Regions from separate parts of the Priestia sp. YIM B13552 genome, predicted to be linked through region 2. Evidence: a T-box and tRNA genes for the amino acid it is inferred to sense, from the RefSeq annotation. Region 2 holds a T-box; the other holds one or more tRNA genes.
The links. The T-box of region 2 lies ahead of thrS (threonine--tRNA ligase). A T-box ahead of a tRNA ligase gene usually reads a tRNA of that ligase, here a tRNA-Thr.
Positions count from the first base shown of each region.

Region 1: it encodes a tRNA-Thr, which carries the amino acid that the T-box ahead of thrS (threonine--tRNA ligase) is inferred to sense. The anticodon was not compared.

Region 1 covers NZ_JBHZOU010000002.1:218,897-226,147, reverse strand. Annotated here, with positions in the region: gene ACFX40_RS07235 (TetR/AcrR family transcriptional regulator) at 1-339, opposite strand, end outside; gene ACFX40_RS07230 (DHA2 family efflux MFS transporter permease subunit) at 604-2,127, shown strand; gene ACFX40_RS07225 (aromatic ring-hydroxylating oxygenase subunit alpha) at 2,162-3,214, opposite strand; tRNA gene ACFX40_RS07220 (tRNA-Thr) at 3,425-3,497, shown strand; gene ACFX40_RS07215 (ABC transporter ATP-binding protein) at 3,763-4,713, shown strand; gene ACFX40_RS07210 (ABC transporter permease/substrate-binding protein) at 4,713-6,236, shown strand; gene ACFX40_RS07205 (YwaF family protein) at 6,515-7,251, shown strand, end outside.
Region 2 covers NZ_JBHZOU010000003.1:407,067-414,317, reverse strand. Annotated here, with positions in the region: gene ACFX40_RS14250 (sulfatase family protein) at 1-1,469, shown strand, start outside; T-box leader at 1,872-2,097, shown strand; T-box leader at 2,135-2,363, shown strand; gene thrS (threonine--tRNA ligase) at 2,418-3,635, shown strand; gene ACFX40_RS14240 (hypothetical protein) at 3,807-4,013, opposite strand; gene ACFX40_RS14235 (amino acid permease) at 4,396-5,796, shown strand; gene ACFX40_RS14230 (MFS transporter) at 5,860-7,068, opposite strand.

The sequences.
Region 1 (7,251 bases), on a different contig from region 2:
TTTTAAATCGGGATCATTGGAAACAAATACTTCTTCAAGTAATGTGAAAAATTTATGTTTATGATGGTTTTTCATCTGTGCATCAATCTGTTTAACAAATACATCTACATCGGTCAGGCTTTTACCAACCAGCAGCTGATTCCGCTCTTGTTCAATTGTTGTATGAAGCCAGGTGAAAACAGCGATTAATAATTCATTTTTTGAAGAAAAATAGTTGTAGAATGTTCCTTTCGAAATGCCGCTATAATCAATGATGTCTTGAATAGATGTAGCTTGAAATCCTTTTTCAACGAAGAGATGGTGTGCATTTTTTACAACTTGCTCTTTTCGGTTATTCATTATTATCACCTGAATGTAAAATTAGACTCATGGTCCAACTTTATGATACATGATTTAAAACGTTTACACAAATGTTCTTTTCAAAAAATGGACGATATCACGACAATATATTGATATAAAAGGATTATAGAACTGAAAAAGTCGATAAAATAAAGGACATGAACGCAAGATTTTTCGCTTGCATAAATTGAACTCACAGTATAATATACTCTATGTAGAACATGTGTCTAAAAAAATGAACTTATAGTATAAGGAGGTACAATAATGAGTCAATCGATAAATCAAATGGAAAAGCCGCCTTATGGCATAATTGCTATTTTGTTAATTGGCGCTTTTATCTCATTGTTGAATGAAACGTTATTAAATGTGGCGCTTCCGTCTATTATGAAAGACTTAGATGTGACAACGTCAACTGTCCAGTGGCTTTCTACTGGTTATATGTTAGTGAATGGTATTATGATTCCAACTACCGCTTTTTTAATTCAGCGCTATTCTGTCAGAGGCTTATTTTTAACGGCGATGACTTTATTTACAGCAGGAACAATACTTGCCGGTGCTTCGCCCGTATTTTCGGTCTTGTTAACCGCTCGTATTATCCAAGCATCAGGTGCAGCCATTATGATGCCGCTTTTAATGAACGTATTGCTCACAAGTTTTCCGTTAGAAAAACGCGGAGCTGCGATGGGGATTTTTGGTTTAGTTATGATTTTTGCTCCGGCAATTGGCCCTACCTTATCAGGGTGGCTAATTGAACACTATGAGTGGAGAATGCTGTTCCACCTTGTTACGCCAATCGCTGCAATTGTATTAATAGGGGCTTTCTTTCTATTAAAAGACAAAAAAGAAAAAGTGGAAATCAATTTGGATTTTTTATCTCTTTTGTTATCTACAATTGGATTTGGAGGACTTCTATACGGATTTAGCTCGGCAGGGGATAAAGGCTGGGATTCTGTGGAAGTGTACGGCACGATTATCGTAGGAGCTGTGGCTCTGATTTTATTTATTACGCGTCAGTTCAAGCTTAAAACACCTATGCTTGAATTCCGCATTTTTAAATATCCAATGTTTGCTTTATCATCAACGATTTCAATGGTGATCACAATGGCATTATTCTCAGCCATGCTGCTAATGCCAATTTATGTTCAAACGGTACGAGGCATTTCTCCGCTTCATTCAGGATTACTAATGCTTCCAGGTGCGCTGCTAATGGGCGTGATGTCACCGATTACCGGGAAATTATTTGATAAATTCGGAGCGCGTGCACTAGCTGTAACGGGTCTAACGATTACAGCCGTTACGACGTATTTCTTCAGTAACTTAGAGCTTGATACGACGTATACAACGCTCATTACGCTTTACACGCTTCGCATGTTCGGAATGTCTATGGTGATGATGCCGGTTATGACAAACGGATTAAATCAGCTGCCGCAGCGCTTTAATCCTCATGGTACTGCGATGAATAACACGCTTCAACAAGTATCGGGAGCTATTGGTTCGGCTCTTTTAGTAACGGTGATGTCAAACCGTACGGCTACGCATGCAAAAGAGCTCGCTCAAGATGCAATGAGCGGAGCGGGAGCAGCGAATGCAACCGCAGCCGGGGCAGCTCAAATGAAAGAACAGATTGGGATGCAGGCAATGGTACAAGGGATTAACGATGCGTTTGCCGTCTCAGTAGTACTAGTGGTGGTTGCCTTAATTCTTTCATTGTTTATGAAACGCGCCACGCCGGCAAGTGAAGATGAAGTGGTAAAGGAAAAAGCAGGACGCGAGCAGTTTGCTAAATGAAAAAGAAATCCCCGCTGAGACAGCGGGGATTTCTTTAGCTTGTATATCTAAAGCTTAAGCCCATTTTCTTTAATAATTTCCGGTAGCCGATGGACGTTTGATCAGCCATAATATGCGCTTCCATCTGCAGGTCTAAAGGCAAGTCTTCAGGCTTTTGGTTTTCAACCATTTCACGGTCTTCGTCAAAGACCCGAAGGTTAAAGTCATACACACCTTCAACGGGAGAATCTTTGTCAAAGTTTCGAGCGATTGGTGCGAATAAACGTGTTTCGCGGGCTGAAATAGGAGAGACTGCATTCATAATCCACAGCTCTGCGCCTTCTGGGAAGTATACTTTTAGCGTAGCTGTAAACGGCGGATAAACATCAAAGACGCGAAGCCATTTAAAATCAGGTGGATTTAAATGCTGCTGTTCTTTGGAATAATTGCTCACGGTGCTTGTATATTCTACATGAAGCCCATAATCTGTATCGCTTACTTTATATTTAGGCACAAAGGCGTTGTTTCGATCACCAAATGTGTCCGTGTGAACCCAGGCAAAATGAGCTACGTCTAAAAAGCCTTCCATTTGACGACCGGCCGAACCCATGATATCAAAGCTCGGACAAACAATCTGCTGAAAATCAGGATCCTCCCACGCATCGAAGTAAGGCAGGTTATCTTGTTCTCCTGTCAGGGAAGTCCACACTAATCCAAATCGTTCAATAACTGGATAGACGGCCATACACAAGCGGGGAGAAATGTTGGCATCAGGGTGAGCTGGAATCGACGTGCATGCGCCGTCCGTTGCATAGCGGAAGCCGTGGTAAGGACAGACAATTTCATCATCTTCCACCCAGCCCATGCTAAGCGGGGTGCCTCGGTGAACGCATAAATCACGAGCTGCTACTACTTTGTGTGTGGTACGGTATAGAACTAGATTTACATCTAGCAGTTTTACGGACGTTGGTTTCTCTGTTACATCACTGCAGCGTGCGACGGGGTACCAATACTTAGCGAGCGTCGTCCAATCTTCCAGGCTGAACGTGCAGTCTCTTGGGTAGGGAGTTGCCGTTTTTGATTTTGTCATGGTTGGTTGTTGTTCCATCTATTTTCTTCCCTTCTTTTGTAAGCTCTTTTACTAAGGGTAATATAAAAAAAGAAAATTCACACAATTTATGTAAGGAGTTCTAACATAAAATATGGAACTTTGTAGAAAGTGAGAATTTCAGAAGACGCAAATTAGAGAATATATCAATAAAAAAAATTAAAAAAGCGCTTCCTAAATGAATTTAAACGTGATATAATTTTCCAAGACGCTGGTGTAGCTCAGTAGGTAGAGCACTTGCATGGTAAGCAAGAGGTCGCAGGTTCGATCCCTGTCGCTAGCATACTAAAAAACCTTCTTTCTTGTTGAAAGAAGGTTTTTTTATTTGTGTCGGCTTTAAAATTATTCTCCAAATTATTCTTTCCTGCCTTGTGAAAACTTTAACAGTTTGATAGCCTTACTAGGAGGCTGTGAGAAAATATGTGTATCTTTTCCACTATGTCTTATGAATCATATTTAGAAATATTCTTAAAAGAATGTTTATTGCCTCTAAGTATTGGGTACACGAAACTAGGGCTTAAATTTCAACAGGGAGTGTGAACGATAATTTGATTACGTTTAAGAATGTGTCAAAGCAATATCCAGACGGTACGACCGCCGTGAAAAATATTAATCTAGAAATTAAAGAAGGAGAGTTTTTCGTTTTAATTGGTCCGAGTGGGTGTGGGAAAACAACCACCTTAAAAATGATTAACCGTCTCCATGATATTACCGAAGGAGAACTATACATAAAAGATAAGCTCGTATCGGACCACAACATACATGAGCTACGCTGGAACATTGGTTATGTCCTACAGCAGATTGCTCTTTTTCCTCATATGACCATTGCTGAAAATATAGCCATTGTACCCGAGATGAAGCATTGGAAGAAAAATAAAATCAAGACGCGCATTGATGAACTGCTTACCTTGGTAGGACTAGACCCAAAGCAGTATCGAAACCGAAAGCCGTCTGAGCTCTCAGGTGGCCAGCAGCAACGTGTAGGTGTAGCACGTGCCCTCGCAGCTGATCCCCCCGTTATTTTAATGGACGAACCCTTTAGTGCCCTCGATCCGTTAAGCCGCGAACAGCTTCAGCAAGATGTTATTAGCTTAAAAGAAAAAATCAAAAAAACATTTGTGTTTGTTACGCACGATATGAGCGAAGCCATGACGCTTGGAGATCGTATCTGCCTAATGAAAGATGGGGAAATTGTTCAAGTTGGAACCCCGGAGGAATTCATTCAAAAGCCTAAAAATGAATTTGTAAAAACATTTATTGGGAATCAAGGAAATACTTTATTTGAGACATTGGATATGTTTGTCAAAGAAAGTGAACAGCCAGACGTAGAACCTACTGAAGAGCTAGCTTCAACCGCTACTGTTCAGCAGGCAATGGACGCCCTTTACGACCATGAAGCAATAGCCGTGAAAAAAGGGAGCAAACGTATTGGCGTTGTAACGCGCAAAACTCTATTAGCGTTTCTTTCTGATAAAACGAAAGAAGGAGAAACGCTGTAATGAATGCACTAAGCACATTATTAGATCAACGAGGAGATGCACTGTTTCAAGCTCTTCTTGAACACATTCAAATTTCAGTACTGGCTCTTGTTATCGCCGTATTAATTTCAGTGCCGCTCGGACTGTACTTAACGAGGCATGACCGCATTGCTGAACCGATCATTGGTGTAACAGCCGTACTGCAAACCATTCCTTCACTCGCTTTATTAGGATTACTGATTCCTCTTGTCGGAATTGGAACCTTTCCCGCGGTTATTGCACTGTTTTTATATTCGCTTCTTCCTATTGTACGAAATACATATACCGGAATTAAAGAAGTGGACCCATCTTTAATTGAAGCATCCAAAGCCATGGGGATGAACTCATGGAGACGATTAATTAAAGTAGAACTTCCTCTAGCGCTTCCTGTCATTATGGCCGGAATTCGCACAGCGATGGTACTCATTATTGGTACAGCAACAATCGTGGCTCTTATCGGAGCGGGCGGACTCGGAAGCTTAATTTTGCTTGGTATTGACCGAAGCGATAATAGTTTGATTTTATTAGGAGCCATTCCAGCAGCATTATTAGCGCTTATTTTTGATGGAATTCTGCGAACGATTGAACACTCAGCTAAAAAAGGGTCCAAAAAACGCTCGTTTATTATGATCCTCGTATTAATACTCATTCTTGTTTCTCCGTTTGCAGCGATGAGCGCAACAAAACCAGACCTTGTTATCGGAGGGAAAATTGGTGCAGAACAAGATATTTTAATTAATATGTACAAAGAATTAATTGAAGATCAAACCGATATGAAAGTAAATCTTCGTTCGTCGCTTGGGAAAACGGTATTTGTATTTGAGGCTCTGCGTAACAAGGAAATTGATTTGTACCCTGAATATACGGGTACAGCCATTGTGACGCATCTAAAGGAACAGCCGGACAGCAAAGATGAAACAGAGGTGTACAAGCAGGCAAAAGAAGGATTTCAAAAGAAATTCGGCCTTGTCTATTTAGATCCAATGAAGTTTAATAATACGTACACATTGACCGTGACAAAAGAATTTGCCAAAGAAAACAATCTAACGACTGTTTCAGATTTGGCAAATGCAACAGATAAAGTAAAAGCAGGATTTACGCTTGAGTTTAAAGATCGTGAAGACGGCTATGTAGGCATTCAAAAAGAATATGGCCTTACCTTCCCGAATATTAAAACGATGGAGCCGAAGCTTCGCTATCGCGCTGTAGAAAAAGGCGATATTAACATGCTTGATGCTTACGCAACGGACCCTGAAATCAAACAGTTTGGTTTAAAAGTCTTAAAAGACGATCAGCAGTTCTTCCCTCCGTATCAAGGAGCGCCTGTGCTTCGTGAAGATACGCTAAAAGAGCACCCTGAACTGAAAAAAATCTTAAATCAACTGGGCGGTAAAATCAGTGATGACGAAATGCGTGAAATGAACTATCAAGTAAATGCGAAAGGAAAAACGGCTGAAGAAGTTGCTCATCAATTCTTAGTGAAAAAAGGATTAATTAAAGAGTAAAAACGAAGAAACAGAGCTAGGACAACAGTATGTTAGTTGAAAGAAGATCCGAATGATGAATCGTTCGGATCTTTTTAGTTTAGTTGTTTCTAGCAGTTGATTTCCCTGCAAGAAGGGATCTATACTCGATTATTTACTCCATTCGTCCGTCTTTAGATTGGCGTGATTTTGTTATGTCTCAATCTCTTTTTAATGCGAGAGAAGCATTAATGAAAACGAGGTCTTATGAACAAGCTAAAGGTACCGAATTTGTTTTCTGATGGAAGGAAGGCGCTTTTATGAATTCATTTTTTACGTGTCATCCTGTACAACATTCCTTTCAGCTTTTTTCAGTTGAACATCTTGTAACTTTAGCTATTATCGTGATCATAGGAGCATTTATTTTTTTGTGTCGAAAGCAGCTGCGAAAAAAGAGGTTTGTGTTTATTTTGCTTTCACTTATTCTAATTGCTTCAGAAACAGCCTACCAGGCTTGGGAAATCGGATGTCATCAGTGGTCTACTGAAACTTCCTTGCCTCTTCAGCTCAGTGATATAGTCGTGCTGCTGGCTGCTGTTATGCTGATAACCAAAAGCAGGTTTCTTTTTTATTTTGTGTACTTCGCCGGAATCAGCAGCTCTGTTCAAGCGATGATTACCCCAGACCTTGGCGGCTATGCGTATGCCCAGTTTCGCTATGTGCAGTTTTATGTATCGCATGGCGGTGTGGTACTTGCTTGCTGTATGCTAATTGCTGTCTGCAAATATGAGCCAACGTTTCGTTCTTTATGGGTAAGCGTAGTAGTTGTTAATCTGTACGGAGGTTTTATCTATGTCATGAATCGTTTACTCCATGCGAATTATTTATACATGATGAAAAAGCCAGAGCACGCTTCCTTGCTGGATGTTCTTGGACCTCATCCTTGGTATTTAGTATGGATTGAGGGAATTATGATTCTTAGCTTTCTTGTCCTTTATCTGCCGTTTTGGGTACATAAAAAAATTAAAGGTGATAAAAGCAAAGTCAATTTTGTTGA
Region 2 (7,251 bases):
GGCTGCAGCCTAATACCGTCCCGATGATGGGAGATTATTTTAAGCAGGCTGGGTATCAAACCTTTTATAAAGGAAAATGGCACATTTCCGATGAGAACATCTTAATTCCAGGAACACATAATGTTTTTTCCAGCTACCAGATGCAAACAGGAATACCGGATCCGGAAAAAGAATGCCTCTATCAACGCGCTAATAAGCTTGAAAAGTTTGGTTTTTCAGGGTGGATTGGTCCAGAACCGGAAGGGAGAAACCCGCACAATTCTGGTTCATCTGCTGCCGTTGGAGTGAGCGGACGAGACGAAATATATGCAGAGGAAATCATAGAGCTTATTCAACGATTAGAACATCAAGCGACTGAGCAGCCTTGGCTCATGGTAGCTTCGTTTGTGAACCCGCATGACATTGCGCTGTTTGGAGCGATTACCAAACACCTTCCTATGTTTCAGTTTTCTATTGATGAGACGATTCCGAACATCGATCCGCCGCCTACCATTAGAGAATCTTTACAAACAAAGCCTAGTGCTCAAAGCAGCTATAAATACATCTATCCAAAAGCGCTGCAGCCAACGCCAAATTCTAGCTTCTACCGGCGCTTGTATTATCAGCTGCAAAAAAATGTTGATACACAAATTTTAAAAATTCTTCGGACCATGGAACAATCTTCGTTCTATGAAAATACAATTATTATTTTTACGTCTGATCACGGTGATTTGCTCGGAGCTCACGGGGGACTACATCAAAAATGGTACAACATGTATGAAGAATCTATTCACGTTCCGCTTCTCATTCACAACAAATGTTTGTTTACCAATTATCAACGTACAGACCTGATGACTAGTCACGTTGACTTGATCCCGACAATGCTTAGTTTAGCTAATATCGATGCTTCCGCTGTTCAAAAGCAATTACAAAAAAGTCATACGGAAGTACATCCATTTGTTGGGCGAGACCTGTCAGGTATACTTCGAGAAGAATCGTCTCTTGAGCAAGAGCAAACACCGATTTTCTTCATGACGGATGATGACCCGACAAAAGGACTTCACCAAACAAATTTTTTAGGAGAAAGCTACCCGTCAGTTGTTCAGCCTAATCACATTCAAGCGGTCATTGTCGAGTTTTCGTCAGCGGCAGGAAAGGAAATTTGGAAATACGCTCGCTATCATGATAATCCGCAATTTTGGTCAGCAGCTGACGAAAAAGATGAATTCATTCACGGAGAGCAATATGAAGATTACCCTGTAAGTTTTACTACCCTTAAAACAACCCGTGTTCCTGATCAAATTGAAATGTACAATTTGACCAAGGATCCGTTAGAAACAGTAAATCTGGCTCACCCGTATTTTTCGACAAATGAAACAAGGAAAATTCAGCGGCAGCTTGATGTTATTCTTAAAGAACAAGTTAGGAAAAAACGGATTTTTCCGCAAAGTGGAAGCATGCATGATGAGCTTTTGTCTAAAGATAGATAAAAAATAGTTTCTATGGATTCAAGTTAAATATTTGTGTGAGCAGAAAAAGGTGTATTTAATATTTTAGTATATAAATTAAAAACTTGATGATACTTGTGTTAGGTTACTTGTTCTGGTTTGGGGTAGTATTGGTTTCACTTCATTAATTCTGCTTAGATAAAACAAATAAGGACTTATAGCATCTTTCTTTTTCGCCTTTATTGCTGTGAAAATAGAGGTAAAAATAAGAATGGAATGTAGTCGTTAATAGTATAATAAAAAACTTTTTCAGTCCGTGTATTCTTAAGTAACTTTTCAAAAATTCAAGCATAAAGTAATTCTATACCATTTGAAAAATAAAAATTACTTCTTGACTTTTGTTAAATTTATACACTATAATCGCTTTTAACAACTAATAAACAGTATTTGGCAATGAAAAGGACACGAATTAGATGCTGTTTTCTTCGCAGAGAATAGGGCCACTGGCTGAGAGCCCTTAAGAAATCATCTAATTTACCACCTTAGAGCTATTGCAGGGAACGTGCATAACTGAAACTGCAATCGGTAAAACCGTTATCTTTTTAAGCGTAAAATACGTATGGGTATTTTACGGAATTAGGGTGGTACCACGGCCGCATTCGTCCCTTCACTAGGGATGAGTGCGGTTTTTTTGTAGAAAAAAGAATATACAAGCAATGAAAAGGACATGAATCATTTTTGAATTTTCTTTACAGAGAGTAGGGTCACTGGCTGAGAACCCTTAGAAAACGAAATGAATTTACCACCTTGGAGCTGCGGCGGGGAATGTGTATACACTGAAACCGCACCCGGTAAAACCGTTATCTTTTTAAGCGTAAAATACGTATAAGTATTTTACGGAATTAGGGTGGTACCACGGCCGCATTCGTCCCTTTACTAGGGATGAATGCGGTTTTTTTTGTTGAATAAAAACATATTGGAGGAATGAACATGTCAAAACAAATGGAAGCAGAAAAGCGAAATCATCAAAAGTTAGGTCAAGAACTGGAGCTGTTTATGTCAATGGAAGAAGCTCCTGGTATGCCGTTTTTCTTACCTAACGGAATGATTGTTCGAAATGAGTTAGAAAATTACTGGAAACAAAAGCATTATAAAGCAGGCTATCAAGAAATAAAAACACCCATCATGATGAAACAGGAGCTCTGGGAACAATCAGGGCACTGGGAGCACTATCATGAGAATATGTATTTTTCAAATGTTGACAAACAAAACTATGCGATTAAACCGATGAATTGTCCGGGAGCCATTTTATTGTTTAACAGCAAGCGAAGAAGCTACCGAGAACTTCCGATTCGATACGCAGAGCTTGGATTAGTTCATCGTCACGAGCTTTCTGGGTCTTTAAACGGCTTGCTAAGAGTCCGTTCATTCACACAGGACGACGCTCACTTATTCGTAAAGCTCAGTCAGATCCAAGCTGAAATTAGCCGCATTCTAGCGTTTATCCATGACTTTTACTCACATTTTGGCTTCGATTACAAAGTGGAGCTATCCACACGACCTGAAAAATTCATGGGAGATATTGAAACATGGAACCAAGCAGAAAAGGCGCTTCAATCTGTGTTAAGTGAAAAAGGCTTAGACTATCAGGTAAATGAAGGAGACGGAGCTTTTTATGGGCCGAAAATCGATTTTCATATTTTAGATTCCTTAGGTCGCAGCTGGCAGTGCGGAACAGTTCAGCTTGATTTCTTAATGCCGGAGAAGTTTGACTGTATGTATATTGGAGAAGACAATAAACCGCATCGTCCCGTAATGATTCACCGCGCTATATACGGTTCCGTTGAACGATTTATGGCCATCTTGATTGAACATTACGAAGGTCAATTTCCTCTTTGGCTGGCTCCTGTTCAATTTAAGCTTTTGCCTATTGCACCGCCGCACGTGGAATATGCATATAAAGTGAAACACGAGCTGGAGTTAAAAGGGTATCGTGTTGAAGTAGATGATCGCATTGAAAAAATAGGGCTGAAAATTCGAGAAGCAGAAATGCTAAAAGTTCCTTATATGGCTGTGATAGGAGATAAAGAAGTGGAAAATGAATCGCTTGCTATGCGAAAGCACGGGAAGAAAAATATAGGAACAGTAAGTGTGGAAGAGGCAGCTGTACACTTGAATAAAGAAAAGAATTCAAACAGAGTGTATTGAAGCTATTTACCTTACTAAATAGAAAAATCCGATTTTTTAAGTCGGATAGTGATTCCCTTCATTTTGTCTCACACCAAAATGAAGGGAATATTGAACTAGAAGGGTATAAGATAATATATATCAGCAGTATAACTTTTGCCTTAGACAAACGCCGGTATTTTATAAAAAAATTTATCTTATTCCATTCGAATCGTTTGTACGGGATGAAGCTGAAGCCTCACCTGATGGTTTGTTCATGTTTTGGTGCTCTCGCTTCTTTTTAGAAGGAGAGTAAAAAAGAAATTTAAACATAAAGTATACTCCTAATGCTAGTAAAATACAGCCAATAAGTAAGTTAATCATCTTTCTCCGCCCTTCATACACTTCAGTTTTCATCATTATAACACCCGGTAAGATAAAACATTCATCGTTCTGTAAATAATCTCTATGTCAGGAATTTATATCTGAAGATAGTTAGTAAAAAAATATCTAAAAATATATAAAATAATTTTTTAGAATATTATTTTTATTCAAACTTATTATACGTACGCACAATGATAATCTCTTTATTTAGTTTATAAATCCAAAACAGAGCAATACTAAGAAATCGCTTACAAAAACTCTTGAAATATATATAATGATATTAGTATACTAATAGACAAGTTAGTAATTATTTCTATATAATTACTTCTGTATCTGAAGTGAAAACGCGCAGCCCAATGGGAAAAGAAGTTATTTTCAAGTTTTAATGGATGAGTGGCAACAGAGAGGAGAGAGTGCAATGGGAAAACTATTTAAAAAGAAGTCAATCGAGCAATTATTAGAACAAAGTCAAAACAAATCTCTAGTCAAAACATTAGGAGCATTCGATTTGACTCTTCTTGGTATTGGAGCCGTAATCGGAACGGGGGTTTTGGTATTAACAGGCTTAGTAGCTGCTAACGATGCTGGACCAGCCGTTATTTTTTCTTTTATATTGGCTTCTATTGTATGCGGTTTTGCAGCGCTGTGCTATGCAGAATTTGCTTCAACTATACCTGTATCTGGTAGCGTTTACACCTATACATATGCAACCATCGGCGAAGTGGTAGCACACTTAATGGGCTGGACGTTGCTTTCGGTCTACTTGTTAACAATGTCAGCAGTAGCAAACGGCTGGTCTTCTTATTTTAACAACTTTTTAGAAGGATTTGGTTTTTCACTGCCAAAAGAATTGATTACAATCCCTGCAAATGGAGGTCTAGTAAACCTTCCTGCTATTTGTATTACGCTTCTTATTACATGGCTGCTTTCAAGAGGAACAAAAGAAAGTAAAAAAGTGAACAACTTTATGGTGCTTGTTAAATTGTTTATTATCCTTCTTTTTATTATTGTAGGAGCTTTTTATGTAAAACCGTCTAATTGGACACCTTTTATGCCTTATGGAATTGAAGGTGTTGTGACAGGGGGTGCGGCCGTATTTTTTGCTTTCTTAGGTTTTGATGCCTTATCTACATCAGCAGAAGAAGTAAAGAATCCGCAGCGTAATTTGCCCATTGGAATTATTAGTTCACTCGTGATCTGCACGATTATTTATGTAGCAGTATGCCTTGTTATGACAGGGGTTGTTTCTTATAAGGAACTGAACGTTCCAGAAGCAATGGCCTATGTTCTTCATTCAGTAGGACAAAATGCAGTGGCAGGAATTATTGCTGCAGGAGCTGTCATTGGAATCATGGCTGTTATTTTCGCCTACATTTATGCAGCAACACGCATTTTATTCTCAATGAGCCGTGACGGCTTGCTGCCAAAAGCATTTGCTAAAACAAATGAGAAAACAGGAGTTCCGACTCTTTCCACTTGGCTAGTAGGGATTATCGGAGCGTTAATTTCAGGGTTTATTGATCTAAAAGAACTTGCGAATTTAGCAAATATCGGTGCTCTTTTAACTTTCGGCATGGTGGGCGTCAGCATTATCATCTTACGTAAAACGCATCCAACTTTAAAACGCGGATTTACAATGCCGTTTGTCCCGATTTTACCAATTTTATCTGTATTATCTTGTTTATTTTTAATGATTAATCTTCCTAAAACAACATGGCTGTATTTTAGCATATGGATTGTGCTTGGTATATTTGTGTATATAGGTTATTCTCGTAAACACAGTCGATTAACAAGTAAAGAAATGAAAAAAGCGAGCTAGCAAAAAAAGAGCCTTTCATCCAAGAAAGGCTCTTTTTTTGCTTTTTGTTCAGTTGTTAGACAGTCAGGACGATTGTTCACTATGTTTTTTGCGTGTTTCCACAATAAAAAGACAAGTGCTAATAACAAAAGCCGTTCCTACAAAAATGGCGCCAACCCAAGGAAGTGAAGTAAGTCCCATATGGTTAATAATTACGCCTCCGAAAAAGGCGCCAAAAGCATTTCCTAAGTTAGCAAATGAGTGATTCGAAGTAGAAGCTAAAGCAGGTGCTTCCTGTGCTAAGTTCATAATTTTCACTTGAATACCAGGCATTACAGCAAAGGCTGCTGCTCCCCAGAAAAACAGCGTGATAATAGCTGCTGTTGGGCTTTTAACGGTAAACGTAAAAATAGTCAGCACAATACAAAGAAAAGCAAATATACCTACAACCGAAGGCATTAACTTCCAGTCTGCTAGCTTCCCTCCAACAACATTTCCGAGCGTAACGCCGCATCCATATAATACAAGTATCCACGTAACACTATGTTCACTTACTCCTGTAACGTCTTCAAGAAGCGGTGTAATGTACGTAAATACAGTAAATAAACTGCCGCATCCTATCGCGCTTAAAAGAAGCATCACAAGAAGTTTTGGTTGAGTAAAAGCAGCAAACTGCTGTTTTAGACCCGTTAATTTGTCTTGACCAAGCTTTGGGATAAACAGAATAATACCGATAAATGCAATAATCCCCATGATCGTAATAGCCCCAAACGAAGCTCTCCAGCCTAAGTGTTGGCCAATGAATGTTCCCACAGGAACGCCAATGATATTTGCAATGGTTAAACCTGCCATCATCGTTGCGACAGCACTTGCACGTTTATGAGGTTGTACGAGCCGTGAAGCAATAACAGCGCCTACTCCAAAGAAAGTACCGTGACATAATGCCGTAACTAAACGAGCTCCCATTAAAATTCCATAGCTGGGTGCAATAATAGCAATTGCATTTCCGAGAATAAATAAAAGCATAAGTAAACAAAGCAGAAGCTTTTGAGGAAGTCGATGAGTAAAAATGGTTAAAATTGGCGCGCCGATTGCTACTCCTAAAGCATAGCTTGTAATTAGCTGTCCAGCAGTCGAAATGCTAACATGAAGGTCTTCCGCAACGTTAGGCAGTATCCCCATAATAACAAATTCCGTCATTCCAATAGCAAAAGCTCCAAGAGTCAATGAGATGAGAGCAATTGGAAAGGAATCTTTCTTACTGACCTGCTCATTAGCATGCATTGTATTCATGTGTGATCACCCTTTCTGTGTATAAAATTTATATCTCCTTGAAAAGAAGTCAATTACTAATAATACTTAAGTGAGGGGGCTTTGACAACCAAAAAAGCTGATGTAAGCGGTATCTTTCGAGATTTCTATTTATCTTTATCATATATGAAGACAGTCAGACATAAATTTATTGACAGAATAAAG